DNA from 3 places in the Aliiroseovarius sp. ABM4_368 genome. Region 3 is predicted to be linked to each of the others. Evidence: riboswitches for the same ligand, from Rfam matches in the RefSeq annotation. Region 3 holds a riboswitch; each other region holds the start of a gene.
The links. Region 3 has a riboswitch for cobalamin ahead of ACXAH3_RS07080 (DUF4198 domain-containing protein). Riboswitches for the same ligand answer to the same signal wherever they lie in the genome.

Region 1: linked by a shared signal. The riboswitch ahead of cobW (cobalamin biosynthesis protein CobW) and the one ahead of ACXAH3_RS07080 (DUF4198 domain-containing protein) in region 3 are both predicted to bind cobalamin.
Region 2: linked by a shared signal. The riboswitch ahead of ACXAH3_RS15395 (DUF1636 family protein) and the one ahead of ACXAH3_RS07080 (DUF4198 domain-containing protein) in region 3 are both predicted to bind cobalamin.

Annotation. Positions count from the first base shown of each region.
Region 1 is NZ_JBSWYR010000002.1:69,231-79,529, forward strand. Features, by position in the region: gene ACXAH3_RS06355 (TsoY family (seleno)protein) at 1-389, opposite strand, end outside; gene ACXAH3_RS06360 (hypothetical protein) at 551-865, shown strand; gene cobN (cobaltochelatase subunit CobN) at 894-4,595, opposite strand; gene ACXAH3_RS06370 (hypothetical protein) at 4,659-4,823, shown strand; gene ACXAH3_RS06375 (GNAT family N-acetyltransferase) at 4,831-5,283, opposite strand; gene cobW (cobalamin biosynthesis protein CobW) at 5,280-6,386, opposite strand; cobalamin riboswitch at 6,419-6,618, opposite strand; gene smc (chromosome segregation protein SMC) at 6,821-10,276, shown strand.
Region 2 is NZ_JBSWYR010000006.1:88,960-99,258, reverse strand. Features, by position in the region: gene ACXAH3_RS15420 (GTP-binding protein) at 1-263, shown strand, start outside; gene ACXAH3_RS15415 (DUF1826 domain-containing protein) at 263-904, shown strand; gene ACXAH3_RS15410 (FecCD family ABC transporter permease) at 921-1,946, opposite strand; gene ACXAH3_RS15405 (ABC transporter substrate-binding protein) at 1,951-2,904, opposite strand; gene ACXAH3_RS15400 (ABC transporter ATP-binding protein) at 2,919-3,701, opposite strand; gene ACXAH3_RS15395 (DUF1636 family protein) at 3,698-4,105, opposite strand; cobalamin riboswitch at 4,208-4,421, opposite strand; gene xylB (xylulokinase) at 4,614-6,074, shown strand; gene ACXAH3_RS15385 (aldose epimerase family protein) at 6,083-6,994, shown strand; gene ACXAH3_RS15380 (cytochrome-c peroxidase) at 6,991-8,289, shown strand; gene ACXAH3_RS15375 (CRTAC1 family protein) at 8,297-9,817, opposite strand; gene ACXAH3_RS15370 (ROK family protein) at 9,814-10,299, opposite strand, start outside.
Region 3 is NZ_JBSWYR010000002.1:228,248-238,546, forward strand. Features, by position in the region: gene ACXAH3_RS07045 (ABC transporter substrate-binding protein) at 1-56, shown strand, start outside; gene ACXAH3_RS07050 (ABC transporter permease) at 102-1,796, shown strand; gene ACXAH3_RS07055 (ATP-binding cassette domain-containing protein) at 1,789-2,421, shown strand; gene ACXAH3_RS07060 (energy-coupling factor ABC transporter ATP-binding protein) at 2,418-3,068, opposite strand; gene cbiQ (cobalt ECF transporter T component CbiQ) at 3,055-3,843, opposite strand; gene ACXAH3_RS07070 (cobalt ABC transporter permease) at 3,840-4,427, opposite strand; gene cbiM (cobalt transporter CbiM) at 4,424-5,041, opposite strand; gene ACXAH3_RS07080 (DUF4198 domain-containing protein) at 5,052-5,837, opposite strand; cobalamin riboswitch at 5,960-6,172, opposite strand; gene uraH (hydroxyisourate hydrolase) at 6,276-6,629, opposite strand; gene puuE (allantoinase PuuE) at 6,743-8,164, shown strand; gene ACXAH3_RS07095 (ureidoglycolate lyase) at 8,161-8,652, shown strand; gene ACXAH3_RS07100 (M10 family metallopeptidase) at 8,653-10,083, opposite strand; gene tmpB ((R)-1-hydroxy-2-trimethylaminoethylphosphonate oxygenase) at 10,203-10,299, opposite strand, start outside.

The DNA.
Region 1 (10,299 bases), 160 kb from region 3:
ACCAGACCGGCCACGAACAGGCCGTTCACACTCATCGCCAGCGCCAGCGGCATGGCAAGCAAGGTGGTTTCGGCGTTCGAGTTCTTCAGCGTGGTAAAGGCGTCGGTCTTGCGGAAGGCCGAGAAGCTTTTCAGGTTCCAGATCAGGTATTTCAGGTTCAGAAACACCATCGCGGCGATACCCACCCATGCGACGACGATAGCAGTCTTCATGCCCATCGATCCGGTGGTGAAGGCAGCCATAATATCTTCGAAGACAGGCACGGGCTGACCCGGGTGTTTCACCCAGAACATCAGGTACATAAAGAAAGTGACCGACAGGCCACCGGCACCAACCGAGGCAAGAAAGTAAAGAGGCGAGTATCTGTCTGCGGGACGCGAGAGTTGCATTGGACTTCTCCATTCATATTCGTAATCTTGAATATCTTATAATTGCAATTGCAACAGTCTGCAAGCCCGCGGCCTTGCACAGATTGTCGCGGGGTGAACTGTTGGGATTTACCGATTGTTAACCAAGGCGTCGCAAGGTGCCGGGGAAGGAGTCACCAACCATGCGACTAGCCCATTCCCTTGTTCTACTGGGTCTTCCAGCCCTCGCGGCCTGCGACAGCCCCAGCCCTCAATTCATGCATCGCGACACCGCCACCACGCGGGTCGAGGTCGAGGGATCAAACTTTTCCGTGCATCAGCGCGAAAACTGGGTCGAGGTCTATCGCACCGGGTTTGAGGCCCTGCCCCGCGTCCCGGTGATTCTGGCACGCTCGAAAATCGCGATTGAACAGGCCACTGGGTGTAAGGTGGTCGAGGGATCTCTCAGCGGGGATCAGGCAATTCAGAGGGCAGAAATCGACTGCGACACGGCATAAACCGCCGGCGCGACGAAACGCAACTGTGTCAACTGATCTGATCTAGCATCGCCCGGGCCGAGTTTGACCGCGGCGCCCAAATCCCTCGTTCGATCGCTTCGCGCAAACGCTCGGCGATCTCTTTCAGGGCCGGATCGTTGTGTTCCTCGATGAACTCGCGCGTGTCATCATCCTCGATGAACGCGCTATAGACCAGATCGAAATGATGGCTGCGTACGGCCCCCGTGGTGGCAGCGAAGGCGAACATATAGTCGACCGTCGCAGCAATCTCGAACGCGCCCTTATAGCCGTGGCGCTTCACACCATCGATCCATTTCGGGTTCACCACACGCGAGCGGACCACGCGGCCGATCTCGTCTTCCAGCGTACGTATTACCGGACGCTCAGGCCGTGAATGGTCGTTGTGATAGATCGGACGATCCCGGCCCTGAAGGGTCGACACAGCTGCCGCCGCGCCGCCTTCGAACTGATAATAATCATCGCTGTCCAGCAGGTCATGCTCGCGGTTGTCTTGGTTCTGCACGATGGCCTCGACCTGCCCCAAACGGGCCTCGAACCCTTCGCGGTCGCGAGTGCCTTCGCTACCTGCACCATAGGCGTACCCACCCCATTCCAGATAGGCCTCGGCCAGATCGGCTTTGTCGGCCCAAAGCCGTTCGTCGATCATCGCCTGAAGTCCGGCCCCATAGGCACCGGGTTTCGATCCATATACACGCGAGGCGCCCTCGCCCGCTCGCACGCGCGCGGCGGCGGGATTTACATCGTCGGGTTCGTCCAACGCCTGAACGGCCCGCGCCGCACTGTCGACCAAGGCGATCAGCTGCGGGAAGGCATCGCGGAAGAAACCCGACACCCGCAAGGTCACGTCCACACGCGGACGGCCCAACGCGGATGACGGGATCACTTCGAACCCGGTCACGCGGCGGTTGGCGCTGTCCCATTTGGGCTTCACACCCATCAGCGCCAGCGCTTGCGCGATGTCATCGCCGCCCGTTCGCATATTTGCCGTGCCCCATGCCGTCACCAGCATCGAACGCGGCCAATCGCCGTGCGTTTGCAGATGCTTGTCGATCAACAGGCTAGCCGATTTCCACCCCAGCGCCCAAGCGGTTGGAGTCGGCACGGCGCGGCTGTCGACCGAAAAGAAATTCCGCCCTGTCGGCAAAACGTCCAAGCGTCCGCGAGTCGGCGCGCCAGAGGGCGCAGGGGCGACGAACTGCCCAGCAAGGGCGGTGAGAAGCCACTTCCCCTCATCCGGGCCACAGGCCCGAACCGAAGGCAAAACCTGCGCGTGATAAGCGTCGAGTACAGGACGGGTTGCGGTAAACTCCTCTGGCACCTCGTCCCAAGCGACGGCAAGCTGAGCTAGCAGTTCCAAGCGCTCAACAGCGTCGCCATTGCTGCGCCAGTTGCCCGCCTCGATCGCTTCGAGACGTGCGTGACGCGGGCCGTCATATGTGGCGGCCATATCGCAATCCAACGGATCGATATCCACGCCGCAATCCGCTGCCAGAGCCCGGATCAGCGACGCATCGCTACCTTCACCCTGACCGCGCGGGACACGAACCAGTGCAATGCCTAGGTCGCGCTCCAGATTCCCAGTCGGAGACTGCCCGAACACATGCAGCCCGTCGCGGATTTGCGCCTCTTTCAGCTCGCACAGATAGGCATCGAGCTTCGCCAGATCGCTATCTTCATCCTCGCCCGACATACCCACATCAGCGTCCAGCCCGGTGGCTTGGGTTAGGGTCAAAATCTCGCGCCGCAGATGTTCGATACGGCGGGGATCTACCCCGGCAGCCTCGTAATACTCGTCGACCAGAGCTTCCAGATCGCGTAGCGGCCCATAGGTCTCGGCCCGGGTCAGGGGCGGGGTCAGGTGGTCGATGATCACCGCCTGCGCGCGGCGCTTGGCTTGCGTTCCTTCGCCAGGGTCATTCACGATGAACGGATAGACATGCGGCATCGGGCCCATCACCGCCTCGGGCCAGCAAGTCTCGGACAGGGCGACGGCCTTGCCCGGCAGCCATTCAAGGTTTCCGTGCTTGCCCATATGCACCAGCGCATGCGCGCCGAAGGTGTGGCGCAGCCAGAAATAGAAGGCCAGATAATTGTGCGGTGGGACAAGGTCGGGAGAATGATAGGTGTCGGTCGGATCGATGTTATAGCCGCGCGCTGGCTGCACGCCGACCACGACGTTGCCGAACTCCAGAACCGACAATGCAAATGACCCGCAATCAACGTCACCCGGCGTGAAGAATGGATCTTGTTCCGGCTTGCCCCAGCGACTCTCGATCGCCTCACGCATTTCCCACGGCAGTTGGCCATAGTTGATCTGATAGTCCGACATCGGCATCGTCACGCCACCCGAGCGCGCGGCCCGGTCGGTAAGCCAATTGGTCGGGCCGGCCATGACCGCCTGCATCAAGGCGTTGCTATCCGCGGGCGCATCTTTGACCATATAACCCTGATCCGCCAGCAGTCCCATCGCGTGCACGACAGCGGCAGGCGTATCCAGCCCTACGCCGTTGGCCAGCCGCCCATCCTTGTTGGGATAGTTCGCCATGATCAACGCGACTTTCCGATCCGCAGCGCCTGCCCGGCGCAGACGCGCCCAGTTCGCCGCAAGTTCGGCCACGAATTGCACCCGATCGCCCAGCGCTTTGTAGGTGGCGATGGGGCATTCAGTGGCTTCATCAAAGAACGCTTCGCCTTTGAAGCTAATCGCGCGGGACAGGATGCGACCGTCCACCTCGGGCAGTGCCACGTTCATCGCGATGTCGCGGGCGGACAGGCCGGTCAGACCTTCGGCCCAAGCCTCTTCGCTGGATCCGGCCAGCACCACTTGGCACACCGGCGCGGCGTTGCACCACGGGGCCTCGAACGGGTTTTGGCTGGGCACGTCACCTGCATGCGGCGATCCGACGGCGAACGAGGTGCAGTTCAGGATAACCTCGGGCGCGGCCTCGGTGAACAGGCTTTCCAGCGTCGCGACTGACACTGGATCTTTCAAGGACGCAACGAAGACTGGCAGCGGGTTCAGCCCCTTACGCAACAGCGACTTCACCAGCCGGTTTATCGGGTTCAGACCCGCACCTTGCACCAACGCACGATAAAAGACGACGGGCACGACGGGGGCGCCCGCGGTCCACGCCTCTTGCGCAGCAGACAAATCCGAGACACCCGCGCCGGGCCAATAGACACCCGCACGCAGCAAGGGGCGCGCAGCTTCGGGGCGCTCGCCGCCCTGCATCATCGCCTTAGCGTAATTCAGAAACCCAACCGAGTTTTCCGGCCCGCCCTCGACCAAATAGGCCCAGAGCGCATCGTAATCCTCGTTCGACACCGTCGACAGCGCCCTCAGTTCCGCGTCCGGTTTGTCGTCGCCGGGAAGCAGTGCCAAAGGCACGCCCGCGTCACGCAGATGGGCCGCATATTGTTCGGCCCCGTATTTCCAGTAGCCGACGCCGCCAAGCACACGCGCCACAACCAGCCGAGACTTCGTCGCGCAGTTGTCGATATGCAGGTCGACCGACATCGGGTGCGCCAAATGCATCATGTTGGCAAGACGCAAACCGGGCGCGTCCGCCATCTCGGCCCGCGCTTGGGCCAACCCCGCAAGTTCCGTGTCGGCCGCCGAAATGAACACCAGATCCGAGGGCGTCTGCCCCAGATCAACCGGTTCTTTTCCGTCATCAATGCTGCCCGGAGTGGCTGCCAGAAGATGCATGTCGCGTCCCTTGCGTTAAGATGTTATGGACCGGCCAAACATGACCCGATCAAGGTGAACCCTATGGATTATAAAGCTGCCGGCGCGCCGAAACCTGCCAAGGGCAAGCCCCGCCACTCCGAACATAATGCCCGCGGGACCGAGAAGAACCCGCTGAACCGCAAAGACGACAAATCGGCGCTTTTGGCGCGGATGAAGGCGGCTGCCGATAAGGGCAAGAAGGCGTAAACGCCGATCACAGCGCTTTCTCCATGAAAATCGAACTGTTGGCCTCGGGATAGCTGCCAAATGGCCCGCATGTGCGGAACCCAACCCGTTCGTACAGACGGTGCGCCGCGTAAAGCACATTGCCGGTTTCCAGCTTCATCGCCGCATGTCCTTTGCGGCGCGAAGTTGCCTCGATTTGCCCAAGCAAAGCCTCACCCACGCCTTTGCCGCGCGCGTCGGGTGAGACGAACATGGACTTCACTTCGCCATATTCGCCCTTGTCGGCCAGTGCGCCTGTGCCAAGAATTACGTCGCCCTCGCGTGCCACGAAGAACGAGATCTCGGGCACGCACAGGTCGTCGATATTCAGGAAGAAATTGTCCTCGGGGGGAAACAAGCTCTCCATCAAGGCATGGCTTTGCTTCAGCAACGCCGTGGCCTGAGGATCGCGCGGATCGCCAAGGACAACCTGAACGGTCATGCGATCAGCGCCTGTGTTATGGCGTCGCGGTTCAGTCCCGACTGGCCAATGACCACCAAACGCGTTTCGCGGGGCTGGGTGCCGAAGGGCTGGTCGAAATAGGTGTCGACGCGGGGACCAACCGCCTGAAGCGTCAGACGCATTGGCTTGCCTTCGACGGCCGCGAAACCCTTCAAGCGCAGGATGTTGTTGGCGCGGATCACGTCGGCGACTTTCTCGGCAAAGGCTTTCGGGTCGGCGACCTCGCCCAGCGTGACCACGAAGCTTTCAAACGCGTTATGGTCGTGATCGTGGTGGTGATGATGGTGATCATCGTGATCGTGGTGATGGTGGCCGTCATCATGGTCGTGGTCGTGGTCATCGTGATGATGATGCCCCTTCTCGTGCAGCGACAGACGGGCAGCCATATCATCTTCAGCACCCATGCCCTGCCCCAGCAGAACCTCGACCGGCAGCGCGCCCATGGTCGAGCGCACAACCTGCACGCCGTCACGGCTGTCCCCGGTCAGCTTCGAGACCAGTTGATCCGCTTCACCTTCCGCCAGAAGGTCGGACTTGTTCACCACAATCATGTCGGCGCAGGTCACCTGATCCTTGAATAGCTCGGACAAAGGCGTCTCGTGATCTAGGTTCTCGTCGAGCTTCCGCTGCGCCTCGACCGCATCCAGATTGGAAGCGAACTGACCGTCAAACACGGCTTTCCCGTCAACAACGGTCACAACACCGTCCACCGTCACGCGGGTCGAGATCTCGGGCCATTGGAATGCACGAACCAGTGGTTGCGGCAAGGCCAGACCCGAGGTTTCAATCACGATGTGATCCGGCGGCGTGTCACGATCCAGCAGTTTCTCAAGCGTGGGAATAAAGTCCTCGGCCACGGTGCAGCAGATGCAACCGTTGGACAGCTCCATGATGTCATCTTCGGTGCAGGTCTCGTCCCCGCAGCCTTTCAGGATGTCGCCATCCACCCCCAGATCACCAAACTCGTTGATGATCAGCGCGATGCGTTTGCCTTTGGCGTTGTCCAGCATGTGACGGATCAGGGTCGTCTTGCCCGCACCCAGAAAACCGGTGACCACGGTGGCAGGTATCTTTGCTTGCATATTATCCTCCTTCGCCCGTCTCCCCGACGGGTGGGTTTCGATTTCGCATGGCAGGTCTCCTGGCTTTGCGGGTCGAAGCGCGCCGCCGCCTTCCCGACCCTTTGGATCAGTGGCGTTGGCGGGCGCTCTCCGCTTACAGTCGCGGGGGCGGCTGCACCATCAAACCCCGAATTGGGTCGTCCCCGGTGCATTCCCTTTTGTCCCATTGGGAACCATGCCGGACTTGTTTGCCGCGCGATGGGCCAGAGGGTCAAGGTCGAAACCGACCTGCGGGCGCGGAATGACGGCAAGACGAACGCGCCCAAACGGCGGCAAATGCAATATCTTGTGGATAACTCGCCGATTTCGCCCACATATCGGTGCAGGCCGTTGACTCGTCGCAATTCGATCCGAACAATCATCAGACGATAAGAATCAACGACGAGGCAGACCGCTTGCGGTTTTCGAAGATCAGACTGAATGGCTTTAAAAGCTTTGTGGACCCGACCGATCTGGTGATCGCTGACGGGCTTACAGGCGTGGTTGGGCCGAACGGTTGCGGGAAATCGAATCTGCTTGAGGCCCTGCGGTGGGTCATGGGTGAAAACCGCCCGACCGCAATGCGCGGCGGCGGGATGGAAGACGTGATCTTCGCCGGTGCTGCCTCGCGTCCTGCGCGCAACTTTGCCGAAGTCTCGTTGCTGCTCGACAATAGCGAACGTCTTGCCCCGTCGGGCTTCAACGAAAGCGACAACCTTGAGATCGTGCGCCGGATCACCCGCGACGCAGGCTCTGCCTATAAGGTGAACACCAAGGATGTGCGCGCGCGTGATGTGAGCATGCTGTTTGCCGATGCCTCAACCGGGGCGCATTCGCCTGCACTGGTGCGGCAGGGGCAAATTTCCGAGCTGATCAACGCCAAACCCAAAGCACGCCGCCGTATTCTGGAAGAAGCCGCTGGGATCTCGGGCCTGTATCAACGCCGCCACGAGGCCGAACTGAAACTGAAAGGCACCGAGACCAATCTGGCCCGCGTGGATGATGTGATCGAACAATTGGCCTCGCAACTGGGGCAGTTGGCGCGTCAGGCCCGTCAGGCCGCACGCTACCGCACCATTGGCGATGATCTGCGACTGGCAGAAGGCTTGCTGCTGTATCGCCGCTGGCGCGAAGCGGATGTCGCGCGCGCTGAGGCTCAAACCCAACTGACGGAACGCGTGAAGGCTGCCGCTTCGGCCGAAGGTGCTTCACGACAGGCCACCAAAGCCCGTCAGGACGCCGAAGACCGCCTCCCCCCCTTGCGCGAGGAAGAGGCCGTCGCCGCCGCAATCCTGCAGCGCCTGCAGGTGCAGCGTGACCAGCTATCGGATCAGGAAACCCAAGCCCGCGAACGGATCGAGACCCTAACCAGCCGCATCACACAGCTGACCCGCGACATTGATCGCGAAAGTGGGTTGAACAAAGATGCGGGCGAGACGATCGAGCGTCTGGAATGGGAACAAGATCAGATTACAAAGGCGTCTGAAGGGCATGATGATGCACTTGAGGCGTACAATGCAGATGCCCGTGACAGCGCCGCGATCTTGCAGGAACGTGAAGGTGACCTGACTCAACTGACTGAAGACGTCGCACGACTGGCTGCACGCCATCAATCTGCACATCGCCTGTTGGATGACAGCCGAAAAACGCTGGAAAAGAGCGAAGGCGAAGCCAACCGTGCGCGCTCTGCGATGGACGATTCCAAGGGTGCGTTAGATAAGGCGGCGGCTGATTTTGAAGCTGCTGGTGTGGCCCAAACGACAGCAGCCAAAGCGTCAGAAGATGCGGAAGCCGCACTTGTGGCTGCAGACGAAGCGCGCGCCGATGCACAATCGCGCGAGGCTGACGCCCGCGCGGCTCGCTCGTCCGCCGAGGGCGAGGTAAATGCCCTTCATGCCGAGGTTCAGGCGCTGTCCCGTCTGGTCGAACGTGATGCGTCCGAAGGCTCGCAAGTGCTGGACAGCTTGCGCGTGAAATCCGGGTACGAGAAGGCCTTGGGGGCTGCTTTGGCCGACGATCTGCGCGCGCCAGAGATTGACGGCGAAGCACCTTCAGGTTGGGCGTTGTTGCCTGGATACTCGCAATCGCAACCCCTGCCCGATGGCGTGAATGCGCTGTCGAACTATGTCACCGTGCCCGAAGTTCTGGGCCGCCGGATGAGCCAAATTGGCTTGGTCAAAACCGAAGACGCCGCGCGCCTGCAGGCAGACCTGAAACCCGGCCAACGTCTGGTCTCGATGGAAGGGGATCTGTGGCGCTGGGACGGGTTCCGGGCCGGTGCGGAAGATCAGCCCTCGACCGCTGCGTTGCGGCTGGAACAGTTGAACCGCCTGCAGGAACTGAAGCAGGATCTGGAAGAGGCCACCGCCCGCGCCGACGGTGCCCGCGCCGCCCATGACATGCTGAAAGCCCGGTTGGTGGAAACGACCGAAGCCGACAAACACGCCCGTGACGCCCGCCGTGACGCCGACCGCGCGGTAACCGAAGCCAACCGCGCGCTATCGCGTGCCGAGGCCGATCGCAACATCGCGGAAGGCAAGCTGGAGAACCTTGGGCTGGCCCTGAAGCGCCACGAAGAAGAAGCGATGGGTGCGCGTCAGCGTCTGGCGGAAGCTGAAAAAGGCGTGGCCGATCTGGGCGATCTGGATGCCGCCCGCACGCAGGTGGAAGAGGTCAAAATGGCCGTCGAAGCCGCGCGGATGACCATGATGTCCAAACGCTCGGCCCATGATGAATTGCGCCGCGAGGGCGAGGCGCGGACCCGTCGCAGCCAAGAAATCACAAAAGAAATCTCGGGGTGGAAGCACCGTCTGGAAACCGCGGGCAAGCGGATCGCCGAACTGGACGAGCGCAAAACCGAAAACGAGGCCGAGTTGAAAGATGCTCAGGCTGCACCAGAAGAGCTGGCCGCCAAACGCGAAGAGCTGGCTGACGCGATCGGCGAGGCCGAGACCCGGCGCAAAGCCGCAGCAGACAAGCTGGCTGAAGGCGAAACAGCCGAGCGCGAGGCCGCCAATGCCGAACGCGACGCCGAGCGCGCCGCTGGTGAAGCCCGCGAGGCCCGCGCCCGCGCCGAAGCCCGCGCGGATGCTGCCCGCGAAACCGTCGCCCTTGCTGCCGAGCGCATTCAGGAAGAGATGGAGATCACGCCGGAGGCCCTGCTGGAAACGCTGGGCGCTGATCCCGACAAGATGCCATCATCCGAGCAGATCGAACATGATGTGAACCGGTTGAAACGCCAGCGGGATTCGCTGGGCGCTGTGAACCTGCGTGCCGAAGAAGACGCGAAGGAAGTTCAGGAAGAACACGACAACCTGCTGTCTGAAAAGACCGATCTGGAAGAGGCGATCAAGACGCTGCGCTCGGGCATTGCCAGCCTGAACAAAGAAGGGCGCGAACGCCTGCTGACTGCATTCGAGCAGGTGAATGAAAGCTTCGGCACCTTGTTCAAGCACCTTTTCGGAGGCGGTGAAGCCAAGCTGGTTTTGGTCGAAAGCGATGATCCGTTGGATGCTGGGCTGGAAATCATGTGTCAACCTCCGGGCAAGAAACTGTCGACGCTCAGCCTGCTGTCAGGTGGCGAACAGACCTTGACCGCACTGGCGCTGATCTTTGCCGTGTTCCTGGCCAACCCCGCCCCGATCTGTGTGCTGGACGAGGTCGATGCGCCGCTGGACGACGCCAACGTTACCCGTTTCTGCGACCTGCTGGACGAGATGACCCGCCGCACCAACACGCGCTTTTTGATCATCACGCACCACGCAGTGACGATGGCGCGGATGGACCGGCTGTTTGGTGTAACCATGGCAGAACAGGGCGTCAGCCAACTGGTCAGCGTTGACCTAAAAAAGGCCGAGCAGATGGTTGCCTAATCTGGCTTTGCCCTTGCTCCTCT
Region 2 (10,299 bases), on a different contig from region 3:
CCTCGGTCAAGCCGCTGGGGCTGTGGTGGGCATCGCTGCCTGAAGAGCGCCTGCCGACCCATCCCGAGGCGCAAGCCGAGATTGCCCGCAACTGGGTCGAACCCTGGGGCGACCGGCGGCAAGAGATCGTGTTCATCGGCACCGGCTATGACGAAGACGCCATCAAAGCGCGCCTGAATGCAGCCCTTATGGATGTGGACGAATTCCGCCCAGAAGAATGGGAGGATCTGGCCGACGCCTTCCCGCTCTGGGGGCAGCGCTGATGAATGTCACGGTGCTTGAGACGCTGATGCAAGATGCACCCCTTGGGGTGCATCTAACCGACACGGCTGAAGACCTGTCAGCTATCCATCGTCCGGGCGTTGCGGCCGCTGTTTGGCGGCGTCAGCCCTTACCGTCATTTCAAGATTGGATCGACGGTTTGGACGCCGCTCTTTTGCCCAAGACCCGCATGATCCTGCGCCCAGAGGCCATTCCGGATGCCGTCCGCCACATCTGTGACACGTCTGGCACGCCGGATTGTCCTGAACGGGATATGTTGATCGACGACATTTCGGCGCTTTCCCAACTCTTTTCCGAGTTGATGCGCGCGCGCTTTCTGCGGGTGCGTCTTGATGTGGTGACCACCAACGCCTGCCGCAAGTTCCATGTCGACGCGATCACCGCGCGGCTGGTCTGCACCTATCGCGGGACCGGCACGCAATATGGCACCGGTCAAGATGGCCGCGACCCCAAGCGTATCATCACAGTGTCCACCGGCGCGCCGATCCTGCTGCGGGGCACCCGCTGGCCAGAGCAGCCGGCCTCGGGCTTGCTGCACCGTTCGCCGCCCATCGAAGGAAGCGGCGAGACGCGTTTGCTGTTGGTGCTTGATCCTGTTGCTGACCCGGAAGACGAGGTCTGAGGCACGGCAGGTTCTGTTATCTTCGCGACAGCAGCAAGATGAAGAATATGCCGCCGATTAGGCCGGTGATGATCCCGATTGGGATGTCCTCGGGTGCCATCAATGTGCGCGCCGCGATGTCGGCCCACAGCAGGAAGATGCCTCCGAACAGGGTAGAGACGGGCAGAACGCGCGCATAGTCGCCGCCGACCAACATCCGCACGATATGGGGCACCATCAGGCCGACAAACCCGATCAGGCCGGAAAATGCGACCATGACGCCAGTGATCAGTGCGCCAGCCACGAAGACGGACAAACGGAACTTGGCGACCGAGATCCCAAGCGTTGTTGCGGTCTCGTCACCGATGGTCATGGCGTTCAGCTTTGACGACTGAAGCCAAAGCCAAGTCCCTGCCAGAGCAAGGATGATCAGCGGGTAAGACAGGTGCGACCATTGGGCCAACCCTAGCCCTCCGAGCATCCAGAAGACTACGGTGTGCGATGCGCGGGGGTCACCCAGAAAAATCAGGATGTTTGCGCCTGCCATGATCACGAAGGACACGGCAACGCCTGCCAGCACCAAACGGTCTGCCGAGGTCGCAGACGCCATGCGCGACACGCCCAACACCATGGCCGTCGCCATCAAAGCGCCAAGGAACGCCATGAACGGGACGGTCAGAAGCCCCATGAAAAGGCCCGTATGCATTAGCGCGGCCACCGCACCGAAGGCTCCTCCTGATGAGATGCCTAAAAGATGCGGATCGGCCAGCGGGTTGCGGGTGACGGCTTGAAGGGAAGCCCCGACGACCGCCAGCCCCGCCCCGACCATGGCTGCCAAAAGTGCGCGGGGAAAGCGAATTTCCCACACGATGGCGGCGCGGCCTGCGGACCATGTCGGTTCGGCGTCAGACAAACCAGTGCTGTTGAAGAACACGCCCCAGACCGTGTCGATGGGCACAGACACCGCGCCCACCGAGATTGCAATGGAAAGCGACAGCCCGAACAGAACTGCTCCGATCAGGAAAATGCCCGGAAGGGGCAAACGCTGTGTGGGCTGCCGCATCGCCTTATTGTCCTTGGTGAGTGCTGTGGCCCCAGAAACCGCTGGCCAGTTTCTTCACCGCATTGACGTTGCGCGGGCCAGGGGTGGCTTCGACATATTCCAGCACGACGAAACGGTCGTTCTTTACAGCGTCCAGATCGGCAAAGGCCGGGTTGTTCATCATGAACGCGCGTTTTTCGTCGGCAGTCACTTCACCATAGTTCACGATCACGACGACTTCGGGGTTGCGTTCCACCACTTCTTCCCAAGCCACGGTCGCCCAGCTTTTCTCGAAATCATCCATGATATTTTTGCCGCCTGCCGCTTCGATCAGCGCTGTCGGCATGGCGTATTTTCCAGCGGTAAAGGGCGTGTCTTCACCGCTGTCATAGACAAACACACGCAGCGGTTCGTCGCCGGTTTTCAGCTCGGCGGTGAACGCGTCCAGCTCGGCCTTATAGCCTGCCACCAGTTCCTGCGCTTTGGTGTTTTCGCCGAAGATCTTCCCAAGGTTAAGGATGTCATTATACATGTCATCCATGCTGACTTTCGGCTTGTCGCCGATATGGATGCAGCTTTCTGTCAACTCATAGACCTTGACGCCGAACGGGGCGAGCGTTTCGGGTGTTACTTCGCCGCCGACCTTCATGCCATAGTTCCAACCAGCAAAGAAGAAATCGGCGTCGGCCCCCGCGATCACTTCTTTCGACGGGTATTTCGTGGATAGCTCGGGCAGAGCTTCGACGCCGGCGCGCATCTCTTCGTCCAGAGTTTTCCAGCCAGAAATGCCGGTATAGCCGACCATGCGATCAGCCAAGCCAAGCACCAGCATCATCTCGGTCAGGTTTACGTCGTTGGACACGGCCGCCTTGGGTGGAGTGTCAAAAGTGACCTGTCGGCTGCAGCTGTCCACGGTGACTTCGGCAAATGCTGAAGTCGCCAGAAGGCTCATGCCAAGGGCATATGGCAAGTGTTTCATAGGGTTTCCCTTGTTCAGTTTGGAAGTTGGAATGAAAAATGGGGTTTGCGGCTGAGGCTGAGTTCTTCCAGCCGGGCCTGTACCATGAAGGTTTTCGAAACCAGTTCGTCTGACAGCACCTCCCCGGGGGTGCCGACAGACATCATGTGTCCGCCGCGCAAGACCAAGATTTGGTCGCAGACTTCAGCCGCAAGATTCAGATCATGCAGCGACGTTACGATGGTCAAATCCAGATCACGGATCAGTTGGAGCACCTCAAGCTGGTGCCGGATATCAAGGTGATTGGTGGGCTCATCCAGAACCAAGACCTGCGGTTCTTGCGCCAAGGCGCGGGCCACCATCACCCGTTGGCGTTCGCCGCCGGACAGGGTCGACAGGCTGCGATGCGCCATGCCGTGCAGATCCATGCGATCCAGCGCGGCCTCGATCACTTCTTCATCGCGCTTGCCGGGTGTGGCGAACCCCAGACGATGCGGCACGCGGCCAAGGGCGACGATCTCGCGGACATTCAGGGCGAAATCGGTAGGCTGCTCTTGCAACACGGCGGCGACCTTGCGGGCGACGGCGCGGGGGGCGAGTGTGGACAGCGTCTGGCCACCGATAGACACATGCCCGCTGAAGGGCAGGTTGAACCCATAGATCAGGCGCAGAAGCGTCGTTTTTCCTGCCCCATTCGGCCCAACAACGCCCAGCGTCTGGCCCGCAGGAACGTCAAAGCTGGTGTCATGCAGCAATAGTGGCGATTTTCGCGATGGTGCCCATGTGACGCCTTCGACCCGAAGCTCTGCGGCGCTCATGACACCAGCTCGGCAGTGTCTTCAATCGCCATGATGGTGGCTGGAATACGAGCAAGGGTGTTGCTGCGCAGCTTGCCGGGCCGGTCAACAGAGCTGCACCAACCATCGTGAAGGACCGCGTACTGGCTTGCGAAGTCCACAAGGTCTGAAATGTCCACGTCAGGGTCTATGTCGCCAAACAGATAGGTTGCTTTGCGCGTGCCGTGATAGGCGACCGTGCAAGGGCGATCGCAGCCCGCCATGCATGCGGTGCCGGAGATTTCAAAATCTTCGCCGATGGCGTCGCCCGCCGCCGAAATTGCAGCGCGCAGCTTTGCGATCAGTTCATAACCCGGCCGACAGGCCTGTCCCTTGTGTCTGCACGACGTGCAAACAGTAATTCGGTGTGTGGTAGTCCGGTTCATGACGCCCTCCGCGCGCTTGCAGGGAGGGAATGACACCAAATCTGAATGTGGCAAACGCCATCAAAGCCATATTGGCCTCCTTCCAGGACACCCCGCCCGGTTTGAGTTACGGTTCAGATGGCAGGTCTCCTGACTCGCGGCTTTGTGCTTGTCCCCAACCTTCCCAGAGCGTTGCTCCAGTGGCGTCGAGGGGATGCGCACCGCTTACAGTTGCGGGGGCAGTCACGGAATTGGCGCCGATTGGCTGTTCCTCACCGTGTTCCCTTTTCATCCGGCTTGCCTTTGGCGTGCCGAAACCATCGCGGCTGAAGGTGTCGAGAGGTGTGTTGGTTGTCAAGAGAGGAGTTTCGCCACGTGGCACATGGCTTTGCATCCGATACCCGTTGAGGCGGGGCAAATGGCGAATAGGGGTCGACATTCTTGAACGAAAACTGTGCATGGTCAAAGCATGGCGATTGACTCCGGGCACTTGGTCATTAATTTATGCGATAAAATAAATGAGGTAAAAATGAGTTTCATCGGTCTGGATCTTGGAACATCGGGTGTGCGCGGGATTTTGATTGATCATGCCGTCGTTGTTTTGGCCGAGGCTGAGGCGCCTTTGGAAACACAGCATCCGCACCATGGTTGGTCAGAACAAGATCCGGACAGCTGGATCACTGCCAGTCAGCGCGTCATGCGCGGGTTGGCTGACGCTGCCGGACCTGCTTTCCAAGATGTGAAAGGGATCGGGCTAAGCGGTCATATGCATGGTGCGACTTTGGTTGATGCCAGCGGGAAAGCCTTGCGCCCCTGCATTTTGTGGAATGATACGCGATCGGCATCGCAGGCTGCCGCACTTGATGAAAATCCGGTGATGCGCGATGCCTCGGCCAACATAGTTTTCCCCGGATTTACGGCGCCCAAGCTGGCATGGATCGCGGAACATGAGCCTGATGTTTTCGAAAAGGTTTCAAAGGTTCTGCTGCCGAAGGACTATGTGCGGCTTTGGCTTACGGGTGAGTATCTAAGCGACATGTCCGACAGCGCCGGGACATCATGGCTGGATGTGGGCGCGCGCAAGTGGTCAGAGCCTGCGCTGGCGGCTTCGGGCATGCGATCAGATCAGATGCCTGATTTGGTTGAAGGAAGCGCGGCTGGTGGGATGCTGCGCGATGCACTCAGGTCGGAATGGGGGATCAGCGGATCGGTGGTTGTCGCAGGCGGTGCTGCGGACAATGCGGCTGCAGCCTGTGGGATCGGGTGCTTGAATGAAGGGGCTGGTTTCGTGTCTTTGGGGACGTCCGGCGTTTTGCTGGCGGCGCGGGGTGGATTTGCATCTGCGCCGGAAACTGCGGTGCATACATTTTGTCACGCAGTGCCAGAGCGCTGGTACCAGATGGGTGTAATTCTATCAGCGACAGACAGTTTGAACTGGTTGGCGCGGAACACTGGTGAGCAGCCCGCGGCCCTGTCCAAGGCGCTGCCGGACAAGATCAACGGACCATCTTCGGTACTTTTCCTGCCGTATCTTTCAGGCGAACGGACGCCGCATAATGATGCGACAGTTCGGGGTGCATTCTTGGGTCTGGACATTGCGACGGATCAGACCGCTTTGACCCGCGCCGTGATGGAGGGGGTCGGATTTGCATTGCGGGACAGTCAAGCGGCTTTGGCGCAAACGGGGGCTGATCTTAAGACGGTCTTTGCTGTAGGCGGGGGCGCTCGGTCCCGGTTTTGGTTAGAGACATTGGCGACAATGATGGATTTGCCGCTTTCGGTTCCAGCAGCCGGAGAACTTGGGGCGGCTATGGGCGCCGCGCGCTTGGCGATTTGTGCGGCGACCGGTGCAACACCTGATGAGGTCATGAGCCCTCCGGCGGTTGCTGATGTCATTGAGCCGCGCCGCGACCTGACGGCTGCCTATGATGCGGCCTATGCCAGATACCGTGCCGCCTATCCTGCGATCAGCGCGATCGCCGCGTCTTGAAGAATCCGATGCAAACCGTTGACTTGCGGCATGGACCGATGCGTGTTCGATTGCTGTCTTACGGGGGCGTGACACAAGGGTGGTGGCACGATGATGTTCCCTTGATCCTCGGCTATGACGATCCAAAAGACTATCTGTCGGACCCATACTATGTCGGGGCCATTGTCGGGCCTGTGGCAAACCGTATTGCTGGGGCGCGGTATTCGCTGGGTGGCACGGATGTAAAGCTGATGGCCAATGAAGGGGTCAATTCATTGCACTCGGGTGTCGAGGGTATCTCGGCCCAATATTGGAGCCTGTCAAAGCTAGATGACCGAACCGCCGACCTGACCTATGTTGCAGCGGACGGGGAGGCCGGGTTTCCGGGCAAAGCTCGTTTCGTGATCAGGGTCGTATTGTCGGACACCAGTTTGACCTATGAAATGCGGGTCGAAGTTGATCGCCCGCGTCCGGTCAGCCTTGCACAGCACAACTATTATACCTTGGGCGAGAAGTCGGGTGCTGATCTGAAGCTGACAATGCCAATGGAGCGCGTCTTGTCGCTTTCCGCCGCGGGCATTGCCACCGGAGAGATTGAAGGCGTTGCAGACGCGGCGCTCGATTTTCGGACAGGGCGGCGTTTGCGAAGCTTCCCTGATGGGATTGACCGGTTCTTCATTCGGCCCGAAAAAGCCAAAGGCCTGCAACATATCGCCGAGCTTTCGGCGCCGTCTGGGTTGAAGCTGCGGGTCGCATCGGATCAGCCGGGGGCGCAGATATATACCGGGCATGGATTGGGTGCCCCGTTTGAAGCATGGGGCGGCATTTGCGTTGAACCCTCTGGCTTCCCGAATGCGGTCAACCAGCCACATTTTCCATCCACGATTTGCACACCCGCATCGCCATATGTGCAAAAGCTGGTCTTAGAGGTCGGCGAATGAGGAACGTTGTCCAAACAGCTCTTGTCGTTGCCTGTCTGGCCTTCAGCAGTGCGTCGGCGCAAGAACTGGGGCAAGCGCCTGCTTTCCGGGACCGTGATCCGGCGCGCGTCGCATTGGGGCAACTTCTGTTTTATGATCCGATCTTGTCGGGCAATAAGCAGGTCAGTTGTGCCAGCTGCCACCATCCCCGTTTTGGAACAAGCGATGGGCTGTCGCTGTCTTTGGGCGATGGCGCCACAGGGCTGGGGCCGGATCGGGTGGCAGATGCCGACAATTACCCAGAGCAACGTATCCCCCGCAATGCGCCTGGGCTGTGGAACCTTGGAGCGTCCGAGTTCACTGTGTTCTTCCATGATGGGCGGCTAGAAGTGGATCACAGCCAGCCCAACGGTATCCGCACACCTTTGGGATCTGATATGGTCACCGGGTTTCAATCGGCGCTATCGGCGCAGGCGATGTTCCCTGTTCTGTCAGCAGACGAGATGGCGGGACATTACTCGGAAAACGATGTAAGCAAGGCAGTCCGACAGGGGCTTTTGGCGCAGGATGGGGGTGCGTGGGATGTCATAGCCGCCCGCGTGGAAGCGATACCGGAATACGCAAATGCGTTTGAACAGGTTGCTCCAGGGCAGGATGTGACCTTTACCCAGATTGCCAATGTGATCGCGGATTTCATTGCGCATGAATGGCGTGCTGATAACGCGCCTTTTGATCGTGCGATGCGCGGAGAGGCATCGTTGTCGAAGCAAGAGGCGCGGGGAATGGATCTGTTCTATGGCAAGGCAGGATGCAGCAGCTGTCATTCGGGTTGGTTGCAGACGGATCACGAATTTCATGCCATCGCCATGCCTCAGATCGGCCCGGGCAAAGCGGCACGGTTTGAAAGCCACGCTCGCGATGAGGGTCGGATACGGGTGACAGGGCGCGCCGAGGACGCCTTTGCCTTTCGCACCCCGTCCTTGCGCAACGTGACCCTGACAGCGCCCTACGGTCATTCCGGAGCTTACCCATCGTTAAAAGAGGTGGTGCGCCACCACCTTGATCCTGTTGGGTCGCTTTATGCCTACCATTTGAACAAGGCGGTGATGCCGCAGTTGGAAGGGGCTGTTGATGACCGGATCCAAATGTCAGAGGCGGATCTTGAGGCGATTGCAACAGCGAATGAGCTGTCACCCCAATCTTTGTCAGACGCCGATGTCGACGATATTCTCGCCTTTCTGAAGACCTTAGAAGACCCGACCGAGCGCTTGGGGGTTCCCGACAGCGTGCCAAGCGGGTTGCCTGTCGAGCGTTGAAAGCGTGTTAGCGGCTGAGTGTCACGGCCTGATTGGTCGAAACGCTCTGCCATTGCCCTTTGGTGCCATCGGGCCAGATGGCGCGTAGTTCAACATTCTGTGCGTCGCCCAATCCGAAGTGCTCTGGCACTGATTGCCCGCTGACATGACCACCGCCAATTGTGATTTCACGGTGAAAAAGGCCATCTTTGGTGCGAACTTCGACAAATCCACCCACGGCGTTCGTGTTCGGGCCGGTTTGGCGCAGCAAGACCGTCAACCAGTTTCCGGGGTCAGGGGTGACATTCTGAAAGACCTCCATGTCCGAACGCCGGTTGACGACGACAAGATCAAGCAGGCCATCTAGGTTCAGGTCAACCAAAGCTGCCCCTCGTGAACGGTCCATGGTGGCGACACCTGCTTTGTGTGCCACCTCGGTGAAATGGCCGTCAGCCAGTTGTATCAACAGTGAATTGGGGTCTTCCATCGCCAGACCGGGCATCTGTTCGACATTTCCCTTGGACACAAAGATGTCGTCGCGCCCGTCATTGGTAACGTCACCAAACTGAGCGTGCCAGCCGGTCGAAGGCCGCCCATCATCTCCAACGTGAGGGCGGTGTGCAGTGGCCCCGAATTCGTAGGTGACATCACGCCACGCGGGCCCCCCAGCTTTTGGGTCGAACTGTTGCAATTTCTGGTCACCCATCGAGGTTAGATATACCTCGGGGAAGCCGTCTCGGTTCAAATCGCGTGAAGCGATGCCCATGCCCCAGATCGAGTAGGGCAGCCAGCTTTCGTCGGCTGTGTACAGGCGAGGGACGGCTTCCATCGCCCACATCTGTTCCTGCCCGCCTTTTACGTAATAGTGACGGTCGTTGCTGATCCGCAAATCTGCTTGGCCAGTGCGGCTCCAGTCCGAGAACAGGATCGACAACGCGCAAAAGCCGGGCTTAAGCGCATGGGGCGTGCCATAGACATTGCCATGAGGGCGAAAAAGCTGCGTCGCATCACAGGCTTCGAACGGTCCGTCGGGGTCGCTGCGATCAACATAGGCCCCGAATGCAAGCGTCGGAAGGATCTGGCCATCTTCCCAAGTGGCCGAAAAGGCCGTTGTCCAATGGGCGCCGAAAAAAAAGGCAAGGTCGTCGAAAGGTTCGAATTGGCAATTGCCAAGACCTCGCAAAAGCACATCTTTGCCCACCCGCAGCACGGCAAGATCCAGCATGCCGTCGCTGTCAATATCCAGCGGATAAGCCCCAGTCACAGATGTTAAAGACAGGGCATCCGGGGTATCGACAGTGAAGGCCACGTCACCCGACGAGGTGTTCAAAAACAACTGCGCCGCATTTGCGCCACCCGCGGCATATAACTCGGGCAGGGCGTCGCCGTTGCAATCGAACACTGCGACGCCACCGCCGACGAAATGCTCCCACCCACCTGCGTAAACATGCGGTGCAATCTCGACAGGTTGGAATTTAGGCAGGCCTCTTTCGGCAAGGGCCAGCACGGGTAAGGAGATCGCGATAGTTGCCGACACAAGCAGCTTCATTCCGAAAGCTCCTTTACCTTCAGGGTCGAGACATGCTCGATCCCCATCGCGGCCGCCCCGCGGGCCCACATCAGGTCATCCCAATGATGAATGCGGATATCGGGGAAAGGGGCGTCGACCTCGACGATGTTGTTGCGCACAGTTTCCAAAACCATCTCTGAATGAAGATGTGAAATGCGGTGTTCGGCACCTGCTACAATAATCCGCTCTGGGTCAAAGAGATTGATGAGGTTGGACAATCCCATACCAAACATTTGCCCGGCTTCATCAAGGATAGAGGCTGCTTTCGTGTGTCCATCCACGGCGCCTTGGACCAAGGCCCTAACGGTTGGGAAAGCGTCAGCCGAGATTTCGTCGGCAGCGCGACGAAGCAGCCCGGAACTGCCAACATAAGCTTCCAGACATCCATTTTGGCCGCACTGGCAGGTTGCGCCATTCAAAGCAACTTTGGTGTGACCGAACTCGGCCCCGCATCCGCGTTC
Region 3 (10,299 bases):
CCAGCTGGATGACCCGCATCGCGGAAGACTGGCAGACGCGCTACGGCGTTCAGTAAAACATCTGATTGCCCCGCGTCCTGCACGCGGGGCAGTATCCGACCATGTTCCGCCTTCCCCGCCTTCCTCTGTTTCCACTGCTGACGGTCCTGTTTCTGCTGGGACCGCTGGTGGCGGGGTTGTGGGGAACGCTTCTGCCTGCCTTTGGGCACTTTCCGGCAGGCGGGCAACACGGGCCGTCGATGGAACCCTTTCGTGCGTTGTTGGATTGGCCCGGACTGGCTGATGCCTCCCGTTTGTCGCTGGTCACTGGTGCAGTCTCGGCAGTGCTGTCGCTCGCCATCACCGCGTTGATCCTTGCGGGCTGGACCGGCACACGCGGCTTTCGCCTGCTGGAACGTTTGCTCTCGCCCTTCCTCTCGGTCCCGCATGCTGCCGCCGCCTTCGGACTGGCCTTTCTGATCGCCCCCTCAGGCTGGATCACGCGCCTGTTTTCTCCTTGGCTGACGGGGTGGGAGCGCCCACCAGACCTTTTGATCCTGAACGATCCGTGGGGCCTGTCGCTGATCGCCGGGATGGTGGTGAAAGAGGTTCCGTTCCTCTTGCTCATGTCCATCGCCGCACTTGGCCAGATCGATGGCCGCCGCCGCATGGCGCTGAGCCAGAGCATGGGATACGGCCGCATCAAAGCGTGGATGATCGCCATCTTCCCCGCGCTTTACGCCCGCATCCGTCTTCCCGTCCTTGTGGTCCTGACATGGGCCATGTCGGTGGTGGATGTTGCGGTGATCCTTGGCCCGTCCACCCCGCCCACCCTGTCCGTGCAGATTGTGCGCTGGATGTCCGACCCGGATATCGGCTTCCGCCTGCTCGCCGCCGCCGCAGCGCTGTGGCAGTTGCTGCTGGTCATCGCAGGCGTCGGCCTGTGGTTTCTGGGCGAAGCGCTGATTGCCCGGCTTGCCTGTCGCCACATCCAGTCTGGACGGCGCGGGCGCAGCGACGCAACTTTGCGCGTCACCGGCTTCGCCCTTGGCGCCATTGTCTCTCTGTCCCTGCTTCTGGGCTTCTTCGGCTTGGTCACTTGGTCCTTCGCCGGTTTCTGGAGCTTCCCTGACCTGCTGCCCGACCAGTTCACCTTGCGCAGCTGGATGCGCCACCGCGCAGGCAGTCTGGATGCCTTGGGAGAGACTGCATTGATTGCTGGCGTGTCGGTCACCATCGGGATGATCCTGACCGTCGGCTGTTTAGAGACCGAGGAACGATATGGCCTGCGCATAACCCAGCGCGGGATGTGGCTGATCTATCTGCCGCTGATCCTACCGCAAACCGCATTCCTGCCGGGGCTGCAAACGCTTCTGTTAAACTTCGGGTTGGGTATGGGCCGACTGCCCGTCATTGTGGCGCATCTGGTCTTTGTCCTGCCTTATCTGCGCCTGTCTCTGGAAGGACCGTGGAGCGCATGGGATAGCCGCCAAGCCACCATTGCCAAGGCATTGGGAGCCACGCCAAACCAAATCCTGTGGCGCGTGCGTCTGCCTATGCTGCTGGCCCCGCTGTTGACTGCAACCGCCGTCGGTGTCGCCGTATCCGTCGGGCAATATCTGCCCACGCTGCTGGCGGGTGGAGGCCGGGTCGAAACGCTGACAACCGAGGCTGTCGCGCTGGCTTCGGGCGGAGATCGCCGCGCAATTGGAGTTTTCGGCCTGATGCAAACCGCCGCCGCGATGCTGCCCTTCGCGCTGGCCTTGGCACTGCCAGCTTTAGTATGGCGCAACCGAAAGGGGCTTTTGAATGGATAATGGATTGCATCTGGATCAGGTCCGCATCCTGAAAGACGGCGTAGAACTAATCGAGATCGACACCCATGTCGCGCTCGGATCGGTGCTGACCATCATGGGGCCAAGCGGTGTTGGCAAGTCCACGCTTCTGTCCGCGATCATCGGCACCCTGCCCCCGGCATTCACACTGCACGGCCATGTCCGACTTGAGGGCCGCGACCTGCTGCCTTTGCCTTCCGAGGATCGCTGCGTCGGCATCCTGTTCCAAGACGCACTTCTGTTCCCACATCTCAGCGTCGGGGCCAATTTGGCTTTCGGGCTGACCCAAGGCGGTACGCGCGCGGAACGCCGGGCACAGATCGAGGCGGCACTGGTCGAGGTGGGGCTGGAAGGTTTCGCCGATCGCGACCCCGAAACCCTGTCGGGAGGCCAACGCGCGCGGGTGGCTTTGATGCGAATGCTGCTATCTGAGCCGAAGGCACTGTTGCTAGACGAGCCATTTTCGGGCCTCGATGCCGCGCTGAGAGAACAGGTGCGCGCGCTGGTGTTTGAACACGCCCGCGCCCGTGCTTTGCCCGTTCTGATGGTCACCCATGATCAAGAAGACGCGGATGCAGCGGGGGGGCAGTTGGTGAGGCTCGGTTAGATCCGCACCAGCTTCCGGTGTTCCAGCCGATAGCCATCGGGTGCGATCTCGGTCCGGAACTCGGGGGCATGACTGACCAACAGGATCGCCTGATCCAGCCCTTTCAGGATTTCGGTCAAGCGGGCGTAGTTGTCCGGGTCCAGCGCGTTGGTGGGCTCGTCCAAGATCAGCATCTCGGGCTCCATCGCCAGCACGGTTGCCAGCGTCACCAGGCGTTTCTCTCCACCGGACAGCTTATGCGTGATCCGGTCGCGCAGATGCATCAGACTAAGCCGGGTGAGAACCTGATCGACAATCGCCAGCGCCTCGTCCTTGGACTTACCTAGATTCAGAGGGCCAAACGCCACGTCCTCAGCAACAGTGGGACAGAACAGCTGGTCATCGGCGTCCTGAAAGACAAAACCGATACGGCGGCGGACCTCGTGGAAATCAGCGTCTTCGGCGCGCGGTTTGTTAAACGCGGTGATGGTGCCCGCATCCGGCCGCAATAGGCCCATAATCAGCTTCAAAAGCGTCGACTTACCCGCGCCGTTCGGCCCGACAATCGACAAACGCTCGCCCGGGTCCATCCGCATTGATGCGCCTTCTAGCACGGGCTCAAGCCCCGGATAGGCGAAGTGAATATCCGTGAGCTCAAGCAATGGCATAGGTGACCTCGGCCCAGATCAGGGCCGCTAGTGCCAGCAGCATTGCGCCTGCAAACATGACATCTGTACGTGTCAGGCGGAACTCTTCCAGCAGTATAATGCGCCCCGAAAAGCCCCGACATTTCATCGCCGCCAGAATACGTTCCGAGCGTTCAATCGCACGCACCAGCATCATGCCGACCAGATAGCCATAGCTGCGATAGGTGTGCCAGTTGGTGCCGGGGCGAAAACCACGCAGCTTCATAGAGGTGCGCAGACGCATGTATTCTTCGCGCAGCACGTCGATATAGCGGATGGTGAACATCATCAGATGTACCAACCGTTCGGGCGTTTTCAGCGCGAACAGGGCGTGGCCCATAGTGACAGGCTCCATCGAGCCGACCAGCGTCATGACGGCCAGAATGACCGCATTGGCGGTCAGCGCGATCTCGGTCGCGCGCCACAGGCCTTCCCATGTGGCGTCAAATCCGAACACCGAAAACATCGGCGTGCCGGGCATGGTGAAGGGAAGCAGGATCAAGGTGAAAATAATGAAGCCGTCCATCATCGCCATGCGCTTAAAAGTCTTATGAAACGGCAGACCCGAGATCGCCAGAAGCCACATCGACAGGATCAGCGCACCCGACAGAACCCGCAGGTCATCCAGTGCAACTACGGTGATCGCATAAATCACGGTCATGACAATCCGCATCCGGGGATCAAGCGAAGACACGGCAGAGCGCAATGCGCCAAAGCCGGTCAGCGGCTTGTTTTCTCCGGTCAGGACATAGGTCACGCCTTGCCCTCCATCTTGCGGCGGGCCGCGATATAGAAGCCCAGACCAAAGAGCCCAACGATATAGCCAATCCCACCAAGCACCGATTGGAAGTTTGTTTCGGTTTTCAACGCAGTCAGCTCTTGCCGGATCGGGCGCAGTTCTGTGCGGATCATGGTGGCAAGCTCGGCGCGGGTTTGATCGGACAGACCGGCGGGTGCCATGCTAGAGGCCGGGGCACCGTTCAGGACCGAAGCGCCAGCGCTTGCGTCAGCAGCCTCTTGCCCCATCAATTGAGCGACTTCGGCTGCTGGCATGATCACCTCGGCCACATGACCTGCACCCAGATCGCCCCGGAATATATGGGTCACGGGCTGGTTAGGCGTATAGATGAAGAACCCGTCTGCATCAGTGATTGTCTCGCCCAGTTTATTGCCCGCCTCGTCGAAGACTTCGATCTTCAGATCGGGGGCCATGTCGCCGCTGGAAAAGCCGATCTCGCCCTCGATATCGGACCCAGAAGGGAAGACAGATGCGATAACGTTGTGGGACAACGCGGGCAAAGGCGCTGCCAATGCAAGGATCAGAACTAGGGAACGGATCATGCCAACCCTCCTTTCGAGCGGATAAACAGCTCGGGCTTTACGCGGCGGGCCAGGAAAATGGCTGCGCCAGACAAAAGTGCTTCGATGATGATAACAGGAATATGCGCCACAAAGACCAGCTTGGCAGCGGGGATGAACTCTTCGCCCGAAAGGGCAAGCGAAAGAGCGACGGCCACCGTGGTAGCGGCGATGGCAAACCCGCCACCGATCCCACCCCAGATCGCGCCCTGCACCGGGCTGCCTCGGGCAATCAGTCTTCCAAAGATCAAGCCTGCCAAAACCGCAGGCAGCGCAATGTTCACCGCGTTCACGCCCAGCACGGTCAAACCACCAAAGCCGAAGAACACAGCCTGTAGCAAAAGCCCGACAAACAGTGCCGGAAACGCAGCCCAGCCCAGAACCAGCCCCGCCAACCCGTTCAGGATCAGATGGACCGAGCTGGGCCCGATCGGCACGTGGATCAAAGAGGCTACGAAAAAGCTGGCCGACAAAACACCTGCCGCCGGAATTCGCTCGAGCGGCAGATGTTTCAAGCCCATCGCGATACCGCCCACAGCCAAAGCCGCGCCGCCGATCAGCACGGGATTTGACAAGGCTCCATCTACAATGTGCATCGCGCGGTCCTTACTTCAGCTCGGTGGCTTTGATCCACAGAACTGCGTCTTGGCTCAGCTCTTTGCCTTCATGCTCGGTCGCCGGCCCGGACCCCAAGGCAGCAAAGCCCCAGTTGCCCGCTTTCGGAATGCCGAAAGTGAAGACGCCGTTTGCATCAGTCAGGGCCACGATGGTGCCGCCGGGCATCGCGCCTACGCTGCTGTCGGTTGTCGAGAACGCGGCCAGATCCGGCTCGGCAGCCATGTATTCGATCTCGATCTCGGCACCGGAAACAGGTTTTCCGTCCGACAGAACCACACCCGAGAAGGTCGAGCCAACGACAACGTTATAGGGCTTGTTCAGCGGCATGATCTCGGTCGACAAACCGGCAGGCTGATCCCAATCAGTGGGCAAACCGTTGCGGTTTAGAAACGACTTTGTGATCTGCTGAATATAGATGTCTTCGCTTTCTTCATAGTACGGCGCAGGCACGGTCACGACCACATAGTCGCCCGAGCGTTTGACCGGCACGGAAGCTGTAAAAGCAGCGGCTTCGTTATGTGCACCCTTGAAAGTGGCCGGGGCCACGCGATCCATCAGGTCGGTCCTTTCGCCATTGTGGATCATGAAGAACTCTTGTGGAGCGTCCATATCCATAGCGTGCCCGTTCTCCATCGGGTGCCAGAAAATCAGGCCCATCGGCACATCGCCGGGCTTCTCGATCAGCACCTCATCGGTGTGTTGCAAAAGGAAATGCGCCTGTGCGGCAACGGGTACAAAAGCGGCCAGAGTTGCGGCCAGAAGTTTCTTTTTCATGTCGTCCTCATTCGACGTCGCAGGCAAATGACCTGCAATCAGGAATGAACAACGGGGTATTGGCACGGGAAGGTCTTTGGACCGCCGGGCCAGACGCTCACCCCGGCGTCCGGTGGAAATGGGCAAATGCCCAGCGTCCGGCAGGTCTCCTGACTTGCGGGTCGTCGCGTAGCTGGCCTTCCCGGGCTTCAGCCCAGTGGCATATTCAGCTTTGCTCGCCGCTCACAGTTGCGGGGGCAGTCCCGGATTTGGCGCCTGTTGGCTACACCTCACCGGCTTCCCTATTACTTCCACGGTGCTTCTGCACACGCGAAACCGATCGCTGCTTCTGCATGTCAGATCACGACGGGACGAGTCAAGCGAAAGCAGGGCACGCGATGGGTCGCATACGCCACGGGAGAAGTCGCAAAAACTTCAAAGGGTTGTTTTGGAACGAAATTAACTTCCGCGATAAGTCGAGTATCCATAGGGCGACAGCAAAAGCGGCACGTGATAATGCGTCTGTTCGGACATACCGAAACGGATCGGAACCATATCTAGAAACAGCGGGCTTTCCCCGTCCTGACCGGTCGCGCGCAAATAGTCGCCCGCGTGGAAGACCAGTTCGTAAGTGCCTGTTTCAAACTCGTCTGCCGGAAGGATCTGCCGGTCAGTACGCCCATCCGCGTTGGTTGTCAGGCTGTGGATCCACGCCCGCACCTCGCCCTCGATCCGGTAAAGATCGATGCGCAAACCCTGCGCGGGGCAGCCGCGCGCTGTGTCCAAAACATGGGTGGTCAGATATCCGGTCATGAAACGTCCTTTCCTTGGCACCACTATCAAAGGAACCGCGCCTGCGCGCAATCCTGTTTGACCTGCCCCGCGTTCCTTGGAAGGGTGGGCAAGGACAAAGCACGAGGGAACCCATGCCCGACAGATACACCCGCGACATGCGCGGCTATGGCCCAACGCCACCCAACCCGAACTGGCCAAACGACGCCAAGATCGCCGTTCAGTTCGTCCTGAACTATGAAGAAGGCGGTGAGAATTGCGTTCTACACGGCGATGCCGCGTCCGAGGCATTTCTGTCCGACATTCCCGGCGCCGCCCAGTGGCCCGGCCAGCGGCATTGGAACATGGAAAGCATCTATGAATATGGCGCGCGGGCGGGGTTCTGGCGACTGCATCGTCTATTTACTGGCGCAGATATTCCCGTGACGATCTACGGCGTCGCAACCGCCCTAGCCCGCAGCCCCGAACAGGTCGCAGCAATTAAATCCGCTGGGTGGGAGATCGCAAGTCACGGCCTTAAATGGGTCGAACACAAAGATATGCCCGAAAACGACGAGCGCGCTGCGATTGCCGAGGCCGTGCGCCTGCATACCGAGGTCGTCGGCAGCCCTCCGCGCGGGTGGTACACCGGGCGCTGTTCGGAAAACACGGTGCGGTTGGTCGCAGAACATGGCGGGTTCGACTATGTCTCGGACACATATGACGACGATCTGCCTTATTGGGCCGAAATAGGGTCACATGATCAGCTGATCATCCCCTACACGCTCGAGGCCAACGACATGCGCTTTGCCACCGCACCAGGTTGGGTCACGGGCGATGATTTCGGAGATTATCTGATCGACGCGTTCGATACGCTGTATGCCGAAGGACAAGCCACAGATCGCCCCGCGATGATGTCGGTCGGGCTGCATTGCCGCCTAATCGGTCGCCCCGGCAAGATCAGCGGACTGCGCCGTTTCATCGACCATATCCAACGCCACGACGACGTCTGGTGTCCACGCCGGATCGAGGTCGCCGAGCACTGGGCAACACACCACCCGCACAAACGGTTCGAGCGCCCCAGCCAGATGTCCCGCGACCGCTTCGTGGCGCTGTATGGCGGGATTTTCGAGCACTCGACATGGGTTGCCGAACGCGCCTTCGAGCTGGAACTAGGCCCCGCCCATGACAGCGCAACGGGTCTGCACAATGCGCTGTGCCGCGCCTTCCGATCTGCCACTGGCGACGAACGGTTGGGCGTTCTGGGCGCGCATCCGGATCTGGCGGGCAAGCTGGCGGCGGCGGGGCGACTGACGGCGGAAAGCACCTCGGAACAGGCCAGCGCTGGGCTGGATATGCTGACAGACCGCGAACGCCAGACTTTTACGCAGCTGAACGCGGATTATGTGGCCAAACACGGCTTTCCCTTCATCATCGCTGTGCGCGATCACAACAAAGCGTCGATCTTGGCGGATTTCAAACGTCGCATCCTTAATGACCGCGCAACCGAGTTCGCCGAGGCCTGTCGCCAAGTCGAGCGCATCGCCGAGTTTCGCCTGATGGACCTGCTGCCATGACCGAAGTCATCGCTCAGCCGCTGACGGCAAAAGCCTTCGCCCCGTTCGGAGATGTGTTGGAGCTGACCGACCGTGACAGCCTGACCATCAACGCCGGCATGTGCCAGCGCCATCACGATCTGGCGAAACTGGACTTTGGCGAAGGTCGCGCGGGGATCAGCCTGTTTGACGGCAAGGCGCGGCAGTTTCCGTTCACGCTGGATCTGGTCGAACGGCATCCGCTGGGATCACAAGCGTTCATCCCAATGAACAGCGTAACCCTTCTGGTGACGGTCTGCCCGGACGAAGGTGGAAGGCCCGGCACACCAAAAGCCTTCCTTATGCGCCCGGATCAAGCGATCAACCTGCACAAAGGCACGTGGCACGGGGTTCTCGCCCCCATCGGCGCACAGGGGCTTTACGCGGTTGTTGACCGGATCGGAGACGGCGACAATCTGGAAGAGTACCGATTTGCCAACCCGATCCTGATCCACCCGCAAAAGGTGTGATCAATAGAACTGAATGTCGTCGACAAGGTTCATCTTGTTCGACACGTCTTCAATGACCAGCTTGTCACCGCCTTTCAGTTCGATGTGGACATGACCGTTCTTGACCGTGGCCTTCTGCTTCAGAAGCTTTCGAACCGTCAGTCCGTTCGGAACATCATCCCTATCAATGAATATCGTATCATTCTGGCGCGCACTAAAATCGGTGATGCGGTCCTTACCGCCGTTGAAATAGAACTGGTCCGCGCCTTTGCCGCCTGTCATCTCGTCATTGCCACCCGAGCCGTTCAAGTAGTCTTTGCCCTTTCCGCCGCGCAAATCGTCTGCGCCGAGGCCGCCATACAGTTTGTCAGCCCCGCTATTGCCGACCAACTTGTCGACGCCCTTACCGCCAGTCAGCTTGTTACCCTGTCCATTGCCTACAATTGTATCAGCACCCGAACCGCCCTTGGCATTTTCAATCACCGTTCCTTTGGCGATGGACAGGTTACCCTCGTACCCCAGAACATCAGAGAACTTTTCTTGCCGCAGATCGATACGCTGTTTCCGGCCCGTCTCAGAGAAATCAAATGTATCCTCGCCACCGCTGTCCAGAACGGTCATGGCGACTCCTGGATAGTCCCCAACCGGACCAGTTGCCCGAGCGTTGTCAGCAAGACTTGCAAACTTGGCCGCAGGCCCTTCGGCATTGGACCCATACCCATAGGTCGTCTTTCCGGTGTTCACGTCCGTGGGCGCGCCATACAGTTTCTTCATTGCAAGGATATCCGCCGCCATCGGCGTCAGAAGAAAGGCTAAATCTGCATCAACATTGTCATTATCATCCTGTGCGAAATAGGACATAACCGACATTTGCCAGCTGTCATTGGCGAAAGTGGCATCGTTCGGGAATGTTGCCGAGCCGTTGTAATTGCCTGCATGACCAAGCCCAAGCGCATGGCCAATTTCATGCACATAGGTTTGATAGGAATAGCTGTGTAAATCGTACCTGTCATCATAGCCGTGGACGGGGTCTGGGTCATAGTACCAGCCAGTCGACACATTCACGAAGGACTGGTCAATGATTCCAGGTGAATCAAAGGTGGACCACGCGTAAGCACCAGAATCATCATCACCAAAGACGATGTCCGCGCTTGCCACGTCGTTTCGAACAAAGCTGATACCCGTCACGGCGCTCCAAGCCTCGAACGCCTTTTCGACAAACCATGCACCTTCATCTTCCAGCCCGGCGACCGAATATGTCAGCGTCCCGCCGGTTGAAACATCGAATTTACGCGTAGAATACCCGGCGTCGTCCCAGTAGCCAGTGGTCAGATAGTTCGCAGCCTGATTGGTCGAATAGGTCGGAAGACTTGCCGAGCCTACGCCCGCACCACCGATGTTGATATCATCGACTTTATCGACGTGAAATTTGTTACCGCATTTCGTGCACATGTCGACCTCTCAACAATAAGTTGCGTATTCCAAAGCAAATATTGGTACTTATCGCAAGGCTGACATCATTTTTGGCAGTTTTTGGGCGGGCAACATCATACATTGCTGACCAATCAGCATCATTCCGCACGGTGACGGTCCACCATGCGCTGGACCATGGGGGCAAAGTGCCAATAGTCCGGCGTTTTCATTCCAGCGCGTTTGCCCGCTTCATCA